One region of the Streptomyces sp. NPDC058470 genome, then DNA from elsewhere that is predicted to be linked to it. Evidence: riboswitches for the same ligand, from Rfam matches in the RefSeq annotation. Region 1 holds a riboswitch; each other region holds the start of a gene.
The links. Region 1 has a riboswitch for cobalamin ahead of ACFWP7_RS19870 (CbtB domain-containing protein). Riboswitches for the same ligand answer to the same signal wherever they lie in the genome.
Positions count from the first base shown of each region.

Region 2: it holds a riboswitch for cobalamin, as region 1 does, so the genes downstream of both, ACFWP7_RS25505 (cobalamin biosynthesis protein) here and ACFWP7_RS19870 (CbtB domain-containing protein) in region 1, are expected to answer to the same signal.
Region 3: it holds a riboswitch for cobalamin, as region 1 does, so the genes downstream of both, ACFWP7_RS18720 (ribonucleoside-diphosphate reductase subunit alpha) here and ACFWP7_RS19870 (CbtB domain-containing protein) in region 1, are expected to answer to the same signal.

Region 1 is NZ_JBHXMF010000025.1:59,243-66,406, forward strand. Features, by position in the region: tRNA gene ACFWP7_RS19855 (tRNA-Pro) at 1-12, shown strand, start outside; gene ACFWP7_RS19860 (hypothetical protein) at 224-700, shown strand; gene ACFWP7_RS19865 (hypothetical protein) at 813-1,652, shown strand; cobalamin riboswitch at 1,803-1,944, shown strand; gene ACFWP7_RS19870 (CbtB domain-containing protein) at 1,980-2,201, shown strand; gene ACFWP7_RS19875 (CbtA family protein) at 2,222-2,980, shown strand; gene meaB (methylmalonyl Co-A mutase-associated GTPase MeaB) at 3,157-4,137, opposite strand; gene scpA (methylmalonyl-CoA mutase) at 4,134-6,296, opposite strand; gene ACFWP7_RS19890 (methylmalonyl-CoA mutase family protein) at 6,296-7,164, opposite strand, start outside.
Region 2 is NZ_JBHXMF010000036.1:57,909-65,072, reverse strand. Features, by position in the region: gene cobN (cobaltochelatase subunit CobN) at 1-2,590, opposite strand, end outside; gene ACFWP7_RS25510 (cobyric acid synthase) at 2,587-4,095, opposite strand; gene ACFWP7_RS25505 (cobalamin biosynthesis protein) at 4,092-5,033, opposite strand; cobalamin riboswitch at 5,134-5,275, opposite strand; gene ACFWP7_RS25500 (hypothetical protein) at 5,410-5,631, opposite strand; gene ACFWP7_RS25495 (anion permease) at 5,644-6,888, opposite strand; gene ACFWP7_RS25490 (lysozyme) at 7,090-7,164, opposite strand, start outside.
Region 3 is NZ_JBHXMF010000023.1:39,466-46,629, forward strand. Features, by position in the region: gene ACFWP7_RS18695 (GntR family transcriptional regulator) at 1-329, shown strand, start outside; gene ACFWP7_RS18700 (carbon starvation CstA family protein) at 444-2,582, shown strand; gene ACFWP7_RS18705 (CstA-like transporter-associated (seleno)protein) at 2,554-2,754, shown strand; gene ACFWP7_RS18710 (DUF3311 domain-containing protein) at 2,884-3,138, shown strand; gene mctP (monocarboxylate uptake permease MctP) at 3,135-4,742, shown strand; cobalamin riboswitch at 5,065-5,211, shown strand; gene ACFWP7_RS18720 (ribonucleoside-diphosphate reductase subunit alpha) at 5,346-7,164, shown strand, end outside.

The sequences.
Region 1 (7,164 bases):
CTGTCGTCCCGACGGTGCGGAGGGTCTTCGCAGGCGAGAGCCTGTGGGGGCCCTTTTCGTGTGGGGCATTCCGGTCCTTGGGGCTGAGCGCGCCGCTCATGGGCACCTTCGCTCGGAGCCCGGGCCGCGCTGAACGGTCGGCGGTCTGCGTCCGTACCCCTCGTCGAATGCGTCTGTCCGCACCTGTGGGCGGGCGGGAGCGGTCCCGAGACGGAGAGGCGACGTGCACCGGCAGCAAGCGCGAGGACGCACCGGACGCAACCTGGCACGTGGCGCCGCACTCGCCGCAAGCCTGGCCTTTCTGCCGCTGGCCACGGCCTGCGGCAGCGGCGAGGACGACGCCGCGGCGGATCGTGGGCAGGCGGAGATCGCCGCCCCCTCGGCCGCGGTCGTGGCGCCGGCCAAGGTCGAGGTGATCGCCAACCTGACCGGGTGCAAGGTGCAGATCCGCACCGACGCAGATGAACTGCGCGTGGGTGTCTGTCACACCGAGAACGCGGACTACGCCATCACGACCTTTCCCGAGGAGAAGTACAAGCTGACGTGGCTGAACACCGCCAGCATGTACGGGGGCAAGTACCTCGTCGGCTCGCGCTGGGTCGTCACCGCGCCCGAGGAGATGCTCGAGCCGTTCCGCGCGAAGCTCGGCGGAACCATCCAGCAACTGCGCGGCATGGGCCCCACCCTCAGCTCGTCGTAGCTCGCGAACATCCACGCCGTACGTCGCTGACCTGCGCATCGTGATCAAGCCGATATTGACAACGGTACTGATCACTACGGAAGGTGCATGTTCGGACGACTGGGGTGGGAACGTGGAACGGCAGCGGTACGACGTGGAACGGCAGCAGTACGCAGAGCGGTGCTCGGAGCTTTTCGCGGTGGGTGGATTCGCCGCTGTGAGGACAACTGCGGAGGCGGGGCTCGAGGAGTGCGGGCCGGATCCCGTTCTCTTCCGCTGGCTCGGGCAGGCGCACGCCGCGGAGGACGAGGACGACCACGACGCCGAGGCCGAGGCCGCGTATCGCCAGGGCCTCGCGCTCGCGCCGGACGATCTCGGGCTCCTGGTGTCGTATCTGGAGTTGTGCCTTCGCGCCGACGCCTTCGCCTACTCGGGGCGTGCAGCCCGTGCGGTGCCCTTGCAGGCCAGGGTCGAGGAGTTGGCGCCGCCCGGCTCGCCCGAACGCGAGCGCGTCGATGCCGCGACCGGCTGGGCCGGCCGCGGTTACTGGGACGACGTGAAGTCAAGTGCCGTTCAGGGGCAGGCTCATCAGGAAGCCGTCGCGGAACAGAGCGTGCTGGTCACCGAGGCGCTGCGGCGAGCCGCCCGCGGGGAGTCCGGCGAGGGTGACGGAGAAGACCTCCGGGCCGCCGAACTGGCCGCGGCGGTCGAGCTCCTGCAGGGGCCCCGAAACGCACCGCTGCGCCTGCTGCTCGCCCATCGGGTCGCCGCGTATGTGCTGACGTTCGTCCTGTCGTTCGGTCTGAACAAGACGCTGGTGTGGAGCGGAGTGGTCGAATACAGCCTGTGGGGCTGGTTGTTCTGGATTCCGTTGCTCGCCGCGGAAGGCAAGCTCCGCGAGGCCAAGAGCCTGGGACGGGAGCGCGTCATCGCGCGCATGCAACAGCGCCATCTGGAGACGGACAAGGCCTGACCTTCGGGTCGGCGGTCGCGAAGTGGGCATGGACGCTCTCGTTGTCAGCGGGCGCAAGAGTTCCGTCACCGGTGACCCACGGGTCGCACCGGCCGCGTCACCAGGCAGGAGAGGAAGATCACGCCAGGTGACGCGGTCTTGGCCATGCACGCGACACACGGTACCGTCGGTCCGATATCGACGACGGCGAGACGGAAGCTGGTGAGAATCCGGCACGGTCGCGCCACTGTGAAGAGGACGCCCTTGGGGTGCTTCCCAAGTCAGACCCGTGGCCGTCGTCCACTGCACCACCGAGATGGGACGCGAACTCCCAGAGGAGGCCCTGCCATGGCGCAGCATGTCGCCCAGCCGACAACCACCATCCCCGTCATACCGGCCAAGTTGCCGCTCAAGGACATCGCCCCCTGGGCGGTCTTCTTCGGCATCCTGATGCTGGTCCTGTTGTACTTCGTCGGCGCTGAGCAGGGCGCCACCTCCGTCGTCTCCGGCGAGGAAGTCCACGAGTGGGTGCACGACGCCCGCCATCTCCTCGGCTTCCCCTGCCACTGACGAAGGACGCCGCGCACCTCATGAACTCCGCAACAGTGAGAAACCTTCTCGTGCGGGGCATGCTCGCCGGCCTCGGTGCCGGCGTGCTCGCCCTGATCGTCGCCTACTTCCTCGGTGAGCCGAGCGTCGACAGCGCGATCAGCTTCGAGGAAGCCCATGCCTCGGGCCACGAGCACGAGGTCGAACTCGTCTCCCGCAGCCTCCAGTCCACCGCAGGCCTCGCCACCGGTGTGCTGATCTACGGGGTCGCCTTCGGCGGCATCGCCGCCCTCGCCTTCTGCTTCGCGCTCGGCCGCGTGGGCCGTTTCGGTGCGCGGGCGACGGCGCTGCTCCTGTCGGGGAGCGCGCTGCTCGCCGTGTACGTCGTGCCGTTCCTCAAATACCCGGCCAACCCGCCCGCGGTCGGCAACGGCGACACCATCGGCAAGCGGACCACCCTGTACCTGCTGATGATGGTGCTCAGCGTGCTCCTCGCCATCGCCGCCACCATTCTGGGCAAGCGGCTCGCCCCGAAGGTGGGCACCTGGTATGCCACCGTCTCGGCGGTGGCCGCCTTCGCCGTCGCGATCGGACTGGCGTACGCGTTCCTGCCCGTCATCAACGAGGTGCCGGCCGACTTCCCGGCCACCGTGCTGTGGCGCTTCCGCGTCTCGGCGCTGGCCATACAGATCACCCTGTGGGGTGGCTTCGGGCTGGTGTTCGGCGAACTGGCCGAGCGGTTGCTCCATCCCAAGCCTGCGACGGCCACGGCGGGACGACCGGTCGCCGCTCCCCACTGAGATGACCCGCCACGCGAGCCAGGGCCCACGGAACCATCCGGGGGCCCTCTCGCGTACCGCCCACCCGGAGACAGAGACAGCCCTCGAGGGCGATGACTGTCTGCGCTGCGCGATAGCGGCCTTGTTACGTCGCCGCCGGGAGCCCGACGTCTGAGGCAACGGGAATCCGGCAGCCGCTAGTCCTTGCCGCCGAAGGTCCTGAGAATGCGCTCGGCGGCGAGTGTGGCCGTCAACTCGCCGTCCCTGACCCGCTGTTCGAGGGCAGGTGCGAGGGCTCGTACGGCCGGATCGGCATGCAGACGGCCCAGGAGTTCGTCGCGGACCATCGTCCAGGTCCAGTCGACCTGCTGGTCACGGCGTTTGGCGGCGAGCCGGCCGGACGAGTCGAGGAGCGTGCGGTGCTGTTCCAGGCGGTCCCAGACGGTGTCCAGGCCGGCCGACTCGCGGGCGCTGCAGCTCAGTACGGGCGGCGTCCAGGCCGCGTCCCTGCCGTGCATGAGCCGGAGCGCGCCCGCCAACTCCCGTGCGGCTGCCTGCGCGTCGCGTTCGTGCGGTCCGTCCGCCTTGTTGACGGCGATCACGTCGGCCAGTTCGAGGACGCCCTTCTTGATGCCCTGGAGCTGGTCGCCGGTGCGGGCGAGGGTCAGCAGGAGGAAGGAGTCGACCATGTTCGCCACGGCCGTCTCGGACTGACCGACACCGACCGTCTCCACCAGCACCACGTCGTAGCCCGCGGCTTCCATCACCACGATCGACTCACGCGTCGCCTTGGCGACCCCACCCAGCGTGCCGGCGGTGGGGGAGGGCCGGATGAAGGCCGCCGGGTCGACGGCCAGGCGTTCCATCCTCGTCTTGTCGCCCAGGATCGAACCGCCCGTACGGCTGGAGGACGGGTCCACCGCCAGCACCGCCACCCGGTGGCCGAGCGCGGTCAGCATCGTGCCGAAGGCGTCGATGAACGTCGACTTGCCCACGCCCGGTACGCCGCTGACGCCGATCCGCCGCGCCCGGCCGCTGTGCGGCAGCAGCTCGGTCAGCAACTCCTGGGCGAGCGCCCGGTGTTGGGGCCGGGTGGACTCGACGAGGGTGACGGCGCGCGCGACGAGCGCGCGCTTCCCGTCGAGTACGCCCTTGACGTAGGTGTCGAGCTCGATCACAGGTCGTGCCCGAGATCGGCCGAGAGCCGCTGGACGAGGTCGTACGCGGCGTCCGGGATCACCGTCCCGGGCGGGAACACGGCGGCCGCACCCATCTCCAGCAGGGTCGGCACGTCCTGCGGAGGGATCACCCCGCCCACGACGATCATGATGTCCTCGCGGCCCTCCGCCGCCAGCTCCTCCCGCAGCGCCGGTACGAGGGTGAGATGGCCCGCGGCCAGCGAGGACACCCCGACGATGTGCACGTCCGCCTCGACGGCCTGGCGGGCCACCTCGCCCGGGGTCTGGAACAGCGGGCCGACATCCACGTCGAAGCCGAGGTCGGCGAAGGCGGTGGCGATCACCTTCTGGCCGCGGTCATGACCGTCCTGGCCCATCTTGGCGACCAGGATGCGCGGGCGGCGCCCCTCGGCCTCCGCGAAGGCGTCCACGAGCGTGCGCGTGCGGTCCACGGACGGGGACTCGCCGGCTTCGTTGCGGTACACACCGGAGATCGTACGGATCTGTCCCGCGTGCCGCCCGTACACCTTCTCCAGGGCGTCGGAGATCTCCCCGACGGTGGCCATGGCGCGCGCCGCGTTCACCGCCAGCTCCAGCAGGTTGTCCTCGCCCCCGGCCGCCCGCGTCAACGCCTCCAGCGAGTCCTGGCAGACCCGCTCGTCGCGCTCCGCCCGCAGCCGCCGCAACTTCTCGATCTGCTGAGTCCGTACGGAGGAGTTGTCGACCTTGAGGACATCGATCTTCTCGTCCGTCTCCACCCGGTACTTGTTGACGCCGATGACCGGCTGGCGGCCCGAGTCGATCCGGGCCTGGGTGCGGGCCGCGGCCTCCTCGATGCGCAGCTTGGGGATGCCCGCGTCGATGGCCTTGGCCATGCCGCCGGCCGCCTCGACCTCCTCGATGTGCTGCCAAACCCGGCGGGCGAGGTCGTACGTCAGCTTCTCCACGTACGCGCTGCCGCCCCACGGGTCGATCACCCGGGTCGTGCCCGACTCCTGCTGGATCAGCAGCTGTGTGTTGCGGGCGATGCGCGCCGAGAAGTCGGTGGGCAGGGCGAGTGCCTCGTCAAGCGCGTTGGTGTGCAGCGACTGGGTGTGGCCCTGGGTGGCGGCCATCGCCTCCACACACGTACGCGTGACGTTGTTGAACACGTCCTGCGCCGTCAGCGACCAGCCGGAGGTCTGCGAATGGGTGCGCAGCGAAAGGGACTTGGCGTTCTGCGGATCGAACTGCCTGACCAGCTTCGCCCACAGCAGGCGTGCCGCCCGCAGCTTGGCGATCTCCATGAAGAAGTTCATGCCGATCGCCCAGAAGAAGGACAGCCGAGGTGCGAACGCGTCCACATCCAGGCCGACTTCGCGCCCCGCCCGGATGTACTCCACACCGTCCGCGAGCGTGTACGCCAGCTCCAGGTCGGCCGTCGCGCCCGCCTCCTGGATGTGATAGCCCGAGATCGAGATGGAGTTGTAGCGCGGCATCCGCTGCGAGGTGAAGGCGAAGATGTCGGAGATGATCCGCATCGACGGCTTCGGCGGATAGATGTACGTGTTGCGGACCATGAACTCTTTGAGGATGTCGTTCTGGATGGTCCCGGCCAACTTCTCGGGCGGCACGCCCTGTTCCTCCGCCGCCACGATGTAGAGGGCGAGTACGGGAAGCACGGCGCCGTTCATCGTCATCGACACGGTCATCTTGTCCAGCGGGATGCCGTCGAAGAGCTGCCGCATGTCGTAGATGGAGTCGATGGCCACGCCCGCCATGCCGACGTCACCGGTCACGCGCGGGTGGTCGCTGTCGTAGCCGCGGTGGGTGGGCAGGTCGAACGCGACCGACAGACCCTTCTGGCCCGCCGCCAGGTTGCGCCGGTAGAAGGCGTTGGACTCCTCGGCCGTGGAGAATCCCGCGTACTGGCGGATCGTCCACGGCTGGTTGACGTACATCGTCGGGTACGGCCCGCGCAGATACGGGGCCATGCCCGGATACGTGTCCAGGAAGTCCAGGCCCTCCAGGTCGCTTCCGGTGTACAGCGGCTTGACCGCGATGCCTTCCGGAGTCTCCCAGAACGTCTCGTCCCCACCGAGCGACTTACGCCACTCTTCCGCGCTGCCGTCAGCGGTGGGCGTCCCCAGTTCGATTCCGGAGAAGTCGGGGATTCCCATCAGGACACTCCCATGCGGTCGAGGGTGGCGGAGAGCACGGCGACGGCGTCGCAGCCCGCGAAGACGTACGCGTCGACATCGGTGTACTGCCCAGGCCGGCCGGCCAGGAACACATGCCGGGCGCCCGCGGCCCGGAGGGTCTGGGCCGTGCTCCCAGCCCTCTCCTCGTAGAGCGCGTCGCTGGAGCACAGACAGACCTCGGTGGCGCCGCTGTCCTCGAAGGCGCCCTCCGAGACGGGCTCGATGCCGCCGGCCTGGAACAGGTTGGCGGCGAACGTCGTCCGAGCGGTGTGGGCCGCGGCGGGCCCGATGGCCGCCAGGTACACCCGCGGCCGGGTTCCGGTGGTGGCGAGGTGGGCGTCGGAGCGGGCGCGCAGGGCCTCGTACGCCTCGTCGCGCCGCACTCGCGGGAGTCCGCCGGACGGCGGCTCGGGGGCGGGCTCGCGCTCCACCAGGCGCTCGGCGAGATTCGGGAACTCGCTGACGCCGGTGATGGGTTCGCGCCGCTTGGCCAGCTTCGCGCTGCGCGCCGCCCAGGTCGTCGCGAGGTCCTGGCCGAGACGGCCCGAGCGCAGGGCGCCGGCCTGGCCGCCCGTGCGCTCGATCTCCTGGAAGAACTCCCAGCCCGCGTGGGCGAGTTCGTCCGTCAGCCGCTCCACGTACCAGGAGCCGCCCGCCGGGTCGATCACCCGCGCCAGATGCGACTCCTCGACCAGGATCGTCGAGGTGTTGCGGGCGATACGGCGCGCGAACGCGTCCGGCAGGCCCAGCGCGTGATCGAAGGGCAGCACGGTGACGGCGTCGGCGCCGCCGACCCCGGCGGCGAGCGTGGCGATGGTCGTGCGCAGCATGTTCACCCACGGGTCGC
Region 2 (7,164 bases), on a different contig from region 1:
ACGTCGGGTATGCGCCGGTGTCGCTCAGGTACCGCTGGATCAGTGAGTCCGCCAGCGCCTGGCCGACCTCCCAACTCAGCCTGGACGGGATCGCCTTGGGGTCGACGGAGTAGAAGTTGCGGCCGGTCGGAAGGACGTTGACGAGTCCGCGGGTCGGGGACCCGGAGGGGCCCGCCGGGACGAATCCGCCGTCAAGTGCCTTGAGGATGTGGTCGATCTCGTCCGTCGTCTTGGCGAGCCGGGGGACGACCTCGTCGCAGGCGAACGTCAACACCGCGACGGCGTCCGGCAGTTCGACGCCCACGACCTCGCGCACGAGAGCGGGGACGGCCGCCGCATCCCAGCCGCGCTCCTCCATGCCCTCCGCGAACCGGCGGCACAGCTGCTCAAGAAGGTCGATGGCGTCGGCGCCGGTCCGGGCGGGCCCGTCGACGAGATCCGTCAGCTCCACCGACACCTTCACCGGTGCACCGGGCTCGCCGAGCAACTCCTTCTCCACCAGGCCGAAATGCTCGGCGAGGCAGGCCCGCAGACCGGGAAGTGCGTTCGCCTTGCCGCCCCACACCTGCGAGGCACGCAGCACGGCCAGTACGAGGTTCACCCGCGGTTCGGCCTCCGGGCCGCCGCCGAGGATGTGCAGGCCGTCCCTGATCTGCACGTCCTTGATCTCGCACAGATAGCCGTCGATGTGCATGACGAACGAGTCGAAGGCGTCGTCGTCCGGCTGGTCGTCGACATGCAGGTCGTGGTGCAGCTCGGCCGCCTTGACCAGCGTCCAGATCTGCGCGCGCACGGCCGGGGCCTTCGTCGGGTCCAGGTCGGACACGAGCGCGTACTCGTCGAGGAGCTGCTCCAGCTTCGCCAGATCGCCGTACGTGTCGGCGCGCGCCATCGGCGGTACGAGGTGGTCGACGACCGTGGCGTGCCCGCGCCGCTTGGCCTGGGTGCCCTCGCCGGGGTCGTTGACGATGAAGGGGTAGATGAGAGGGAGTTCACCGAGCACGGCGTCGGGCGCGCAGCCGCCGCTGAGGCCAAGTCCCTTGCCGGGCAGCCATTCCATCGTGCCGTGCTTGCCCATGTGGACGACCGCGTCGGCGCCGAACGAGTTCTCCAGCCACCGGTACGCCGCCATGTAGTGGTGCGAGGGCGGCATGTCCGGGTCGTGGTAGATCGCGATCGGGTTCTCGCCGAAGCCACGCGGCGGCTGGATCATCACGACGACGTTCCCGAACTGGAGGGAGGCCAGCACGATGTCGTCGCCGTCGATGTACAGGTTGCCCGGCGGCTCGCCCCAGGCCTCCAGCATGCCGTTGCGCAGCTCGGGGTCGAGCTTGTCGAACCATGCCTGGTAGTCGGCGAGCGGCACGCGTGCGGGGGCCGAGGCGAGCTGTTCCTCGGTCAGCCACTCGACGTCGTGGCCGCCCGCCGCGATGAGGCGGTGGATCAACTCGTCGCCGTTGTCCGGGTATTCGGTCAGGGCGTAACCGGCGCCGCGCAGCGCGTCCAGCACCCGCACCGCCGAGGCGGGCGTGTCGAGCCCCACCGCGTTGCCGACCCGGGAGTGCTTGGTCGGGTAGGCGGTGAAGACGAGCGCGAGCTTCTTGTCCTTGTTCGGCTTGTGCTTCAACCGGGCGTGGCGCACGGCGATTCCGGCGACGCGCGCGGCCCGCTCAGGGTTGGCGACGTACACCGGGACGTCGTCAGGGCCCTGCTCCTTGAAGGAGAACGGCACGGTGATGAGCCGCCCGTCGAACTCCGGGATCGCGACCTGCATCGCCGCGTCCATGGGGGAGAGGGCGGCGTCCGAGGCCTCCCAGGCGGCATGCGAGGAGGTGAGGCAGAGTCCTTGCAGCACAGGGATGTCGAGGTCGGCGAGCGCCCCGATGTCCCAGGCCTCCTCATCACCGCCCGCGGAGGCCTGCGAGGCGTGGGTGCCGCCGGCCGCGAGCACGGTGGCGACCAGCGTGTCGGCCCTGGCGAGGATCTCGTACAGTCCCGCGTCGGCGTCACGCAGCGAACCGCAGTACACGGGAAGGGCGTTGGCCCCCCGCGCCTCGATCGCGTCGCACAGCGTGTCGACGAAGGCGGTGTTGCCGGACAGCTCGTGCGCCCGGTAGAAGAGCACGCCGATCGTCGGCCGGCCCTCGACGAACGTACGCTCGCCGCTCACGCCGAACTCGGCCATCTTGCGCGGCTCTTCGAATCCCTCGCCGGTGAGCAGCACGGTGTCGGAGAGGAAGCGGGCCAGCTCGGTCAGGTTCTCCGGGCCGCCCTCGACGAGATAGCGCAGCGCCTCGGCGACCACACCGGCGGGCACGGACGACTCGGCCATCAACTCCGCGTCGGGGACGGCCTCCCCGCCGAGCAGCACGGTCGGAATGCCGGACGACTTGAGGAAGGCGAGCCCGTCCTCCCAGGCCCGCTTCCCGCCAAGGAGCCGTACGACGGCGACGTCCGCGCCCCTGACCAGCTCGGGGAGTTCGGTGGTGACGTCCACCCGGGTCGGATTGCCGATCCGGTACGCGGCGCCGGAGGCCCGGGCCGCCAGCAGATCCGTGTCGGCGGTCGACAACAACAACACTGTGCTCATGCGGGCGCTCCCGGTGGAATGAAAGGCAGTCCTGACGGCGCGCCCGACTCGATGAGCCGCCACAGCGCGTCCGTATCCGCGTGTTCCTCGATCAGATCGCCGAGCAGGTCCAACTGTTTCTCGCGCAGCGCCGCGAACGACGTGTCGGCGGCCGGTACGAAGCGGCGCCCCGCGGCGGCCGCCACCTCGCGTAGAAAGGCACGCCGGAACCCGTCCGACTCCAGCGAGCCGTGCCAGTGCGTGCCCCAGACCTCACCGACCCGGCACCCGTCCAAGAAGGCTTCCCCGCCGGTGACTTGGGCAACGCCGTGATGAATCTCGTACCCCTCGACATGCTCGCCGAGCGCCTCGCCCACGGGCCGCGTGAGCGTCTTCTCCCGCGCGAACCGCACCCGTACAGGTAGCAGCCCGAGCCCGTCGACATGACCGGCTCGCGACTCGACCTCGTCCTCGATGTGCTCGCCGAGGAGCTGGAAGCCGCCGCAGATACCGAGCACGGGCCGTCCCTCGGCCGCGCGTCGCGCGATCGCGTCGGCGAGCCCGCGCTCCCGCAGCCACTCCAGTGCCTTCACCGTCCCCCGGGTGCCGGGTACGACGACGAGGTCCGCGTCGGCCAGTTCCTCGGCCCGGTCCACGAAGCGCACGACGACACCCGGCTCGGCCGCCAGCGCGTCCACGTCCGTGAAGTTGGACATCAGGGGGACCGCGCAGACGGCGACGCGCAGCACGTCCTCGCCGACGGGCGCGACGACCACGGACTCCCGCACTGCCCCCCTCAGCGAGACCGCCATCCCGTCCTCCTCGTCGATCCCGAGGCCGTGCCGGAAGGGCAGCACGCCGTAACTGCGCCGCCCGGTGAGCCCGTGGAGCATGTCGAGCCCCGGCTCCAGCAGGGAGACATCCCCGCGGAACTTGTTCACCAGGAACCCGGCGACGAGCTCCTGGTCCTCGCGCGACAGCAGCGCGACGGTCCCGAAGAAGGACGCGAAGACGCCCCCACGATCGATGTCGCCCACGACCAGCACGGGCAGTCGCGCGTTCCGCGCGATCCCCATGTTCACGATGTCCGTCCGCCGCAGATTGATCTCGGCAGGACTCCCCGCCCCCTCGCAGATCACCGCGTCATACGTGCCCCGCAACTCGGCGAGGCACTCCAGCACGGTCCCTAGCAGCGCCTCCTGCCGCCCGCCGTGGTAGCCGCGCGCACTCATCTCACCCACGGGCTTCCCCATGAGCACGACCTGACTGCTCCGGTCACTCCCCGGCTTCAGCAGTACGGGATTCATGAGCGCGGTCGGCTCCACGCGCGCGGCCTGCGCCTGCATCGCCTGGGCCCGCCCGATCTCGGCGCCCTCCCGCGTCACGAACGAGTTCAGCGACATGTTCTGTGCCTTGAAGGGCGCCACCTTGACGCCCTGCCGCACCAGCCACCGGCAGATCCCGGCGGTCACGACACTCTTGCCCGCGTCGGAGGTGGTCCCGGCGACCAGCAGCCCGCCGCTCACGAGGCACGCCCCTTCATGAGGAGCCGTCCGGCAGCACACACACCCAGCGCGAGCCAGCTCACGCGCCGCGACAGCCGTACGGCCCGCTCGATGTCACCGACCGCGACGGCGCGCCCCCCGCCGTTCAGAACGGGCCGGTGCTCGACCCGTCCGCCGTACGCGAGGGTCCCGCCCAGCCGTACCCCGAGCGCCCCCGCGAACGAGGCCTCCACCGGCCCGGCGTTCGGGCTCGGATGCTTGCAGGCGTCCACCCGCCACGCGCGTACGGCGCCCCGCGGATCGCCTCCGGCAGCGCCGGCGAGGGCAGCGGTGAGCCGCGCCCCCGGCCAGCCCGCGACATCGTCGAGCCGCGCGGAGGCCCAGCCGTAGCGCCGGTACTTGGCTGACTTGTGCCCGACCATGGCGTCGAGCGTGTTCACGGCCCGAAACCCGACAAGCCCGGGCACACCACCAACGGCCCCCCACACGAGGGCCCCCACCACGGCGTCGGAGGTGTTCTCGGCGACGGACTCGACGACGGCCCGCGCGATCCCGTCCGCGTCGAGCGCCTGCGGATCCCGCCCGCACAGATGCGGCAGCCGCTCCCGGGCCAGCTCGACATCGCCGGCTTCCAGCGCGCTGCCGATCGCCCGGGCCTCTCGGCCGAGCGAGGTCCCCCCGACGACGGCCCAAGTGGCGGCGGCGGTCAGCGCGAGGGAGGCGGTACGTGATCCCCGTACGGAATGACTCGCGAGCGCCGCGAGCACGGTGGCACCGCCCGCACACACGGCCGTGTGCAGCGCGCCCCACCCGCGGTCGTCCCGCCACAGCACCTGCTCCACGGCTCCCGCGGCCCGCCCGAACGCGGCGACCGGATGCCCGTGGCGGGGATCGCCGAGCAGTAGATCACCGAGGAGGCCGGCGGCGGCGCCGTACGCGAAGACGCGATCGGCACGCACCGGTTCAGCCGACCGTCAGGTCGGGCACAACCGTCGTTCGCAAGGCACCTGGGCAGCCGCGCATGGCGATATGTCCTCACTCAGGGTGTCCACGCCCTGGTTCGAAGAGACCGACGGTGGGAGTTCCTGGCTTCCGGGGACTACCTTCCCCGGTGACAGTGGCGGGACCGCGCCGGATTCGCACCGGCTTCCTCTCGTGCCGTCGTACTTGGCTCCGGCAGTCCACCACGGCGTTGGAAGACCCGTCAACTTGCTGTTGACCTGCGGAGGGAGAGTGTGCGAAGGCCCACATACGGGTGGGGCGTGGGACGTTGACACATCCCACGCCCCACCCGAGGCGATGCCTTGCTTGTGCGGTTCGGTCCCGGAATGGCCGTCAGGCGACGATCAGATAGATCCCGTACGCCACCGCCGCCGCGCAGGCGGCGAAGCAGGCGTACGCGCCGGTGACCGCGAGAGCGGCGGAGCCGCCCTGTGCCGAGGCCGACTCGCGCCTGGAGAGGCCGACGATGCCCAGGGTGAAGAGGCCGACGAGGGCCACGGTGGTCACGAGGCTGACTCCGAAGACGGAGCCGAGGGCTGCCCAGTCGATGTGCATGCTGTTCGTTCCTTACACCGTGGCCGGAGAGGTGGGCTCCGCGTCCGGGGACGGGATGGTGGCCTTCAGTTCGCCGGTCAGCTCGCCGGTGAGCGGACCCGCGGGCGGCGGGGTGACCGCGGCGATCGCCACGGTGACGACGCCCGAGGGCTCGGCGGTGACCTCGTTGACGTTGTCGATGGTCACCGGCTGGCGGCGTGACAGCTTCCAGATGGTGCCCGCGCCGGCCACCAGGAGTGCGCCCGTCAGGACGATGCCCCAGGTGCCCTGCTTGGTGAGGAACTCCGCGCCCGCGCCGACCAGGCCGGCCGCCGGGAGCGTGAGGCCCCAGGCGATGAACATGCGGCGCGCGGTCGACCAGCGGACGACACCGCCCTTGCGGCCGAGACCGGAGCCCATCACGGCGCCGGAGCAGGACTGCGTGGTGGAGAGCGAGAAGCCCAGGTGGGAGGAGGCCAGGATGACCGTGGCCGCGCTGGTCTGGGCGGCGAAGCCCTGCGGCGGCGCGAGGTCGGTGAGGCCCTTGCCCATCGTGCGGATGATGCGCCAGCCGCCCAGGTAGGTGCCGAGCGCGATGGCCATACCGGCCGAGACGATGACCCAGGTGGGTGGGTTCGAGTCCGGCGCGATCACACCGCCGGTGACCAGCGCGAGGGTGATGATGCCCATCGTCTTCTGCGCGTCGTTCGTGCCGTGGGCCAGCGAGACGAGGCCCGCCGAGGCGATCTGCCCGGCGCGGTAGCCCTTGGCCGTCGCCTTCTCGTCGGCGCGGCTGCCGATCCTGTACGTCAGCCGGGTGGCCAGCATCGCGGCGAGTCCGGCCACGACGGGCGCGGCGATCGCGGGAAGCAGCACCTTGGTGACGACGGTCGAGCCGTTCACCGACGACCAGCCGGCCGACATGACCGCGGCGCCGATGAGGCCGCCGAAGAGTGCGTGGGAGGAACTGGAGGGCAGACCCAGAAGCCAGGTCAGCAGATTCCAGAGGATGGCGCCGACGAGCGCCGCGAAGATCACTTCGGTGCGGATGCCCTCTTCGTTGATGATCCCGCCGGAGATCGTCTTGGCGACCTCCACGGAGAGGAACGCACCGACGAGATTCAGCACGGCGGACATGGCCACCGCCGTCTTGGGTCTGAGAGCACCGGTCGAAATGGTCGTAGCCATCGCATTGGCGGTGTCGTGGAAACCGTTCGTGAAATCGAACACGAGAGCGGTAACGATCACGATTCCGAGGAGGAGCGTGATGTGTTCCATTTACCCAGGCTTCTCTTTGACGTCAGTGGCACGAGGACCGTAGGCAACCTGGGTGAACGGAAGATGAACTTGGGCGGGCTTTCGAGTGTCTCTACGGCGAGCGCTCCTCCAATTGTGCTGGAGGGGCGGCTCTGGCCCGGTCCGATGTCTCGAACACAGGCGGAATGCTGGGTTCCGATAGTTCCACTAGGTCCTGTCGGCCTAGCCCTTCGCGAGCTTCTTGAGCTGGGTCGTGGATCCGTTGAAGAGATTCTGGTCGCCCGGCAGGCTGCCGCT
Region 3 (7,164 bases), on a different contig from region 1:
CGAGCGGCGAACCGATGGCGATCGAGACGACCCACCTGTCGGCGAAGAGGTTCCCCGCCCTGCGCAGGTCGCTCGTCAAGTACACCTCGCTCTACACCGCACTCGCCGAGGTGTACGACGTCCACCTCGCCGAGGCCGAGGAGACCATCGAGACCTCGCTGGCCACCCCGCGTGAGGCCGGCCTGCTCGGCACCGACGTCGGGCTGCCCATGCTGATGCTCTCCCGCCACTCGCTCGACAGACACGGCGAGCCGGTGGAGTGGGTGCGGTCGGTGTACCGGGGCGACCGGTACAAGTTCGTGGCACGCCTGAAGCGCCCGCAGGACTAGCAACGCTCAAGCACCCCCAGGAATAAACCACTTGGGGTGATGCAGGAGGTGTAGCGCTGCTCCTCTTCCTGTTCTACGGTCCTCCCGTCATCGCATGGACGGGAGGACGACCCGGTGCGCACCGCGAACACTCGATCCATCGTCATCTGGACCCTCGTCGCGCTGATCGGTGCCGCGGGCTGGTCCGTACTCGCGCTCGCGCGGGGCGAGGAGGTGTCGGCCGCCTGGATGGTCGCCGCCGCGCTCTGCTCGTACGCCATCGCCTATCGCTTCTACTCGAAGTTCATCGCCTACAAGGTGCTCAAGCTCGACGGGACCCGGGCGACCCCGGCGGAGCGGCTGAACGACGGCATCGACTTCCATCCGACCGACCGGCGCGTGCTGCTCGGCCACCACTTCGCGGCGATCGCGGGCGCGGGCCCGCTCGTCGGCCCCGTACTGGCCGCGCAGATGGGCTACTTGCCCGGCACCATCTGGATCATCGTCGGCGTGATCTTCGCGGGGGCGGTCCAGGACATGGTCGTCCTGTTCTTCTCCACGCGCCGCGACGGCCGCTCGCTGGGCCAGATGGCCCGCGAGGAGATCGGCCCGTTCGGCGGGGCCGCCGCGCTGGTCGCCACCTTCGCCATCATGATCATCCTGCTCGGCGTACTCGCTCTGGTCATCGTCAACGCGCTCGCGCAGTCGCCGTGGGGCACCTTCTCCATCGCGATGACCATCCCGATCGCACTCCTGATGGGCTTCTACCTGCGGGTGGTGCGGCCGGGCCGGGTCTCCGAAGTATCGCTGATCGGCGTCGCGTTGCTGCTGCTCGCGCTGATCGCGGGCCGCTGGGTCGCCGAATCCTCCTGGGCCGACACCTTCACCCTCGCCCCCGCCACCCTGGTCGTCTGGATGGTGGCGTACGGCTTCATCGCCTCGATCCTGCCCGTCTGGATGCTCCTGGCACCCCGCGACTACCTCTCCACCTTCATGAAGATCGGCACGATCGCACTGCTCGCCCTCGGCGTGGTCATAGCCCTGCCAACACTCAAAATGGACCCGGTCACGGACTTCGCCTCGCGGGGCGACGGCCCGGTCTTCGCGGGCTCGCTGTTCCCGTTCGTCTTCATCACCATCGCGTGCGGCGCGCTGTCGGGCTTCCACTCGCTCATATCGAGCGGCACCACACCGAAGATGATCCAGAAAGAGACGCAGATCCGCATGATCGGGTACGGCTCCATGCTCATGGAGTCGTCGGTCGCCGTGATGGCGCTGGTCGCCGCCAGCATCATCGACCCGGGTCTGTACTTCGCGATGAACGCGCCGTCCGGGGTCATCGGCAGCACCGTCGAATCGGCGTCCCAGGCGGTCGCGAACCTCGGCTACACCATCTCGCCCGCGGACCTGGCGAAGGCAGCCGAACAGGTAGAAGAGGCAACCCTGCTCTCCCGCACCGGCGGCGCGCCCACCCTGGCCCTCGGTGTCTCGGAGATCTTCTCCCAGGTCACCGGAGGGAGCCTCAGAGCCTTCTGGTACCACTTCGCGATCATGTTCGAGGCGCTGTTCATCCTGACCGCCCTCGACGCGGGCACGCGTGTGGGCCGGTTCATGCTCCAGGACATGCTGGGCAACGTCTACCGGCCCTTCAGGAACGTGAGCTGGAAGCCCGGCCTCGTCATCACGAGCGGCGTCGTGTGCGCCCTGTGGGGCTACTTCCTCTGGGTCGGCGTCCACGAACCACTGGGCGGCATCAACCAGCTGTTCCCGATCTTCGGCATCTCCAACCAGCTGCTGGCCGCGGTCGCGCTGGCCGTCTGCACCACACTCCTCGTGAAATCCGGACGCCTCAAGTGGGCCTGGGTAACCGGGATTCCACTCCTCTGGGACGCGGTCGTCACCCTCACCGCGAGCTGGCAGAAGGTCTTCTCCGGCGACCCGCGCGTGGGCTTCTTCCAGCAGCGTTCGGTGTACCAGGACGGCATCGACGCGGGCAAGGTCCTGCCACCGGCCAAGAACATGGACGACATGCACACGGTCGTCACCAACTCCACGGTGGACGGCGTCCTCGCGGCGGTCCTGGCCGTCCTGGTCATCGTCGTGATCGCGGACGCGGCCCGGGTCTGCATCCGCCACGTACGCCGCCCCGCGCTCTCCACCCTGACCGAGGCACCGTACGTGAAGTCGAAGATCATCGCACCGGCCGGTCTGATCCCGACCAAACAGGAGAAGGCGGAGGAACGCGATGCGGTCGGCGCTGCACAGAGCGATTAACGGAATCCGTTGGTACGTAAGGGAATTGACAGATGAATCATCCTACGACCGCCATATCGCGCACATCCGAGAAGACCACCCTGCCGCTCTCCTCCCCACCCGGCGCGAGTTCGAGCGGATGCGAACGGACCGCCGGGACAAGGACCCCCGGCAGGGGTTCCGCTGCTGCTGAGGACGCATATACGGCTATCCGGACGCCATTTGCCGACTGACATACGGACAGGGGTTCCGCTTACCTGACCTCGTCGCCTAGATTGCCTGCGCGTTACACAGGTGATCAGCGAGGGGACGGAGCCGCCATATGTCAGATGCGCCTGAAGTGAAGCCACCGGTGGTGACACCGGTCCGGGTGGTGATCGGTCTCTGCCTGCTCGCGCCGTTCGTGGCGATGCTGTGGGTCGGTTCGTACGCCAAGACCGACCCGGCCTTCATCGGAATCCCGTTCTTCTACTGGTACCAGATGCTCTGGGTGTTCATCTCGGCCGCCCTCACCATGACCGCGTACAAGCTGTGGCAGCGTGACCAGCGCGCCCGTAAGAGGGGTGCCGGAGCATGAACGACGGCGTGAACGGCGTCGCACTCGCCGTCTTCATCTTCTTCTTCCTGGCCGTCACGGTCATGGGCTTCCTGGCCGCACGCTGGCGCAGGGCAGCCGACGAAAGCCTCGACGAATGGGGCCTGGGCGGCCGGTCGTTCGGCACCTGGGTCACCTGGTTCCTGCTGGGCGGCGACCTCTACACGGCGTACACCTTCGTCGCCGTACCGGCCGCGATCTACGCGGCGGGCGCGGCCGGCTTCTTCGCCGTGCCGTACACGATCCTCGTCTACCCGCTGATCTTCACCTTCCTCCCCCGCCTCTGGTCGGTCTCGCACAAGCACGGCTACGTGACGACCTCGGACTTCGTACGCGGCCGCTTCGGCTCAAAGGGCCTGTCCCTGGCCGTAGCCGTGACCGGCATCCTCGCCACGATGCCGTACATCGCACTCCAACTGGTCGGCATCCAGGCGGTCCTGGACGTCATGGGCGTAGGAGGCGGCGACGACACCAACTGGTTCGTCAAGGACCTCCCCCTCCTGATCGCCTTCGGCGTGCTGGCGGCGTACACCTACTCCTCGGGCCTCCGGGCCCCCGCCATGATCGCGTTCGTGAAGGACACCCTGATCTACATCGTGATCGCGGTGGCCATCATTTACATCCCGATCAAGCTGGGCGGTTTCGACGAGATCTTCAAGGCGGCGAACGACAAGTACACGGCAGCAGGCGCGGGCGGGACCGTCCCGGCCGAGGCCGGCCAGTGGACGTACGCCACCCTCGCCCTCGGCTCGGCGCTGGCCCTGTTCATGTACCCGCACTCGATCACGGCGACGCTCTCCTCCCGCAGCCGCGAGGTGATCCGTCGCAACACCACGATCCTCCCTCTGTACTCCCTCATGCTGGGCCTCCTGGCCCTGCTCGGCTTCATGGCGATCGCGGCCGGGGTGAAGGTGGAGAACGCCCAGCTGGCGATCCCCCAGCTCTTCGAGAACATGTTCCCGGACTGGTTCGCGGGCGTGGCCTTCGCGGCGATCGGCATCGGCGCCCTGGTCCCCGCCGCCATCATGTCCATCGCGGCAGCGAACCTCTTCACCCGGAACATCTACAAGGACTTCATCAAGCCGGACGCCACTCCCGCGCAGGAGATGAAGATCTCCAAGCTGGTCTCCCTCCTCGTGAAGGTCGGCGCCCTCGTCTTCGTCCTCACCATGGACAAGACGGTCGCCATCAACTTTCAGCTCCTTGGCGGCATCTGGATCCTGCAGACCTTCCCGGCCCTGGTCGGCGGCCTCTTCACCCGCTGGTTCCACCGCTGGGCCCTCCTCGCGGGCTGGGCCGTCGGCATGCTCTACGGCACCCTCGCCGCGTACGGCGTGGCCTCCCCCACGCAGAAGCACTTCGGCGGCAGCTCCAAGGAGATCCCCGGCATCGGTGAGATCGGCTACATCGGCCTGACGGCATTCGTCCTGAACGTCGTGGTGACCGTGATCCTCACCTTCGCCCTCCGCGCCTTCAACGCCCCCGACGGCATCGACGAGACAAGCCCCGAGGACTACACGGCAGACGCCGGCGACAAGGGCGTACAGGTGGAACTCCCGCCGGCGACGGCGGGAACAACGCACTAACCACCGGCGGGGGGCGGAGAGGGAGATCTTCTTCGCCCCCTCCGCCCCTACCCGTCCCGTACCTGGGGGCTGCGCCCCCAGACCCCCGCTATCGGCCTGAACGGCCTCGTCCTCAAACGCCGGACGGGCTAAAAGATGCCCCCTCCCCGGCAGAAGGGGACGTGCCGGAACGTCCGCCCGCAGCGGCTGGCGCGTCAACGCCGCCCCCCTCATGGCCGACCGATTCCGCGCCTGACCGAGGACGGATGCTCCGGTACGGCCCCGACCCACGACGAACCCCCGGCAGCCAACCACCCGACACAACATGTGGGGGTGCCACCGCTACCCGACACAAGATGTATGCTCATGCTCGCTGTCGCCGCAGGGGAATCCGGTGCAAATCCGGAACTGTCCCGCAACGGTGTACTTATGCGCGTTCGTTCGCGTATGGAGTCAAGTCCGAGGACCTGCCGACAGTGCGCCCCGGCCAGCCGGCCCGGGTGACATGACGTCCGGGCCTCGCGGAATGGGCCGGTGGACGCGGCGCATCGCTGCCCAAGAGCGTGCGCTCGTGTGCCCCGCCACCCTCCCCAAGGCCCCGTGCCCAGCGAGGGAGAGCCCCACGTGACCATCGCGCCAGTCGACCCGGCCTCAGCGACTACGCAGCAGGCCCCGGTGGAGACGGACGGCCCCGGTACCGCACTGCTGCGGACCCTGACCGACCTCACCGCCGACCTCTCCGGCGCCGACCCCGGCCGGGTCGCCGCCGCCGCGCTGCGCGGCCGCTCCGCACGGGGGGCCTCCGAAATCGCTGCGGAGCTGCGCGAACTGGCCACCGAGGCCGCGGCGGGCCTGATCTCCGAGGACCCCGTCTACTCCAGGCTGGCCGCCCGGCTCCTGACGGTCAGTATCGCGGCGGAAGCCGCCTCTCAGGGCGTGCGGACCTTCTCCGACTCGGTCACCGTCGGCCATCGCGAGGGCCTCATCGCCGACCGCACAGCGGACTTCGTACGCCTGCACACCGCCCGCCTGGACGCACTGATCGACACTGAAGGCGACGACCGCTTCGGCTACTTCGGCCTGCGCACGCTGCACAGCCGCTACCTCCTGCGCCACCCGATCACCCGCAAGGTCGTCGAGACGCCCCAGCACTTCATGCTCCGCGTGGCGTCGGGCCTCGCAGAGGACGACACGACCCGCGCCCTCGACGAGGTCGCGGCCCTCTACCGCCTCATGAGCCGCCTCGACTACCTCCCCTCTTCCCCCACCCTCTTCAACTCCGGTACGCGCCACCCCCAGATGTCGTCCTGCTACCTCCTCGACTCCCCGCTGGACGAGCTGGACTCCATCTACGACCGCTACCACCAGGTCGCGCGCCTCTCCAAGCACGCGGGCGGCATCGGCCTGTCGTACTCCCGTATCCGCTCACGCGGTTCACTGATCCGCGGCACGAACGGGCACTCCAACGGCATCGTCCCGTTCCTGAAGACCCTCGACGCCTCGGTCGCCGCGGTGAACCAGGGCGGCCGGCGCAAGGGCGCGGCCGCGGTCTACCTGGAGACCTGGCACTCCGACATCGAGGAGTTCCTGGAGCTGCGCGACAACACCGGTGAGGACGCCCGCCGTACGCACAACCTGAACCTGGCGCACTGGATCCCGGACGAGTTCATGCGCCGGGTGAACGAGAACGCCCGCTGGTCCCTCTTCTCCCCGTCCGACGTGCCCGAACTGGTCGACCTGTGGGGCGACGAGTTCGACGCGGCGTACCGCAAGGCGGAAGAAGCGGGGCTCGCCAAGAAGACCATTCCCGCCCGTGACCTCTACGGCCGCATGATGCGCACCCTCGCGCAGACCGGCAACGGCTGGATGACCTTCAAGGACGCCGCCAACCGCACCGCCAACCAGACGGCGGAGCCGGGCCACACCGTCCACTCCTCGAACCTCTGCACGGAGATCCTGGAGGTCACGGACGACGGCGAGACGGCGGTCTGCAACCTGGGCTCGGTGAACCTGGGCGCGTTCGTCGACACGACGGCCGGTGACATCGACTGGGAGCGTCTGGACGAGACCGTCCGCACCGCGGTCACCTTCCTGGACCGCGTGGTCGACATCAACTTCTACCCGACCGAGCAGGCGGGCCGCTCCAACGCCAGGTGGCGCCCGGTCGGCCTCGGCGCGATGGGCCTCCAGGACGTCTTCTTCAAGCTGCGGCTGCCCTTCGACTCGCCGGAGGCCAAGGCGCTCTCCACCCGTATCGCCGAGCGCGTCATGCTCGCCGCGTACGAGGCCTCCGCGGACCTCGCCGAGCGCAACGGCCCGCTCCCCGCGTGGGAGAAGACCCGTACGGCCCGTGGCGTCCTGCACCCGGACCACTACGACACCGAACTCACCTGGCCCGAGCGCTGGACGACCCTGCGGGAACGTATCGCCAAGACCGGTATGC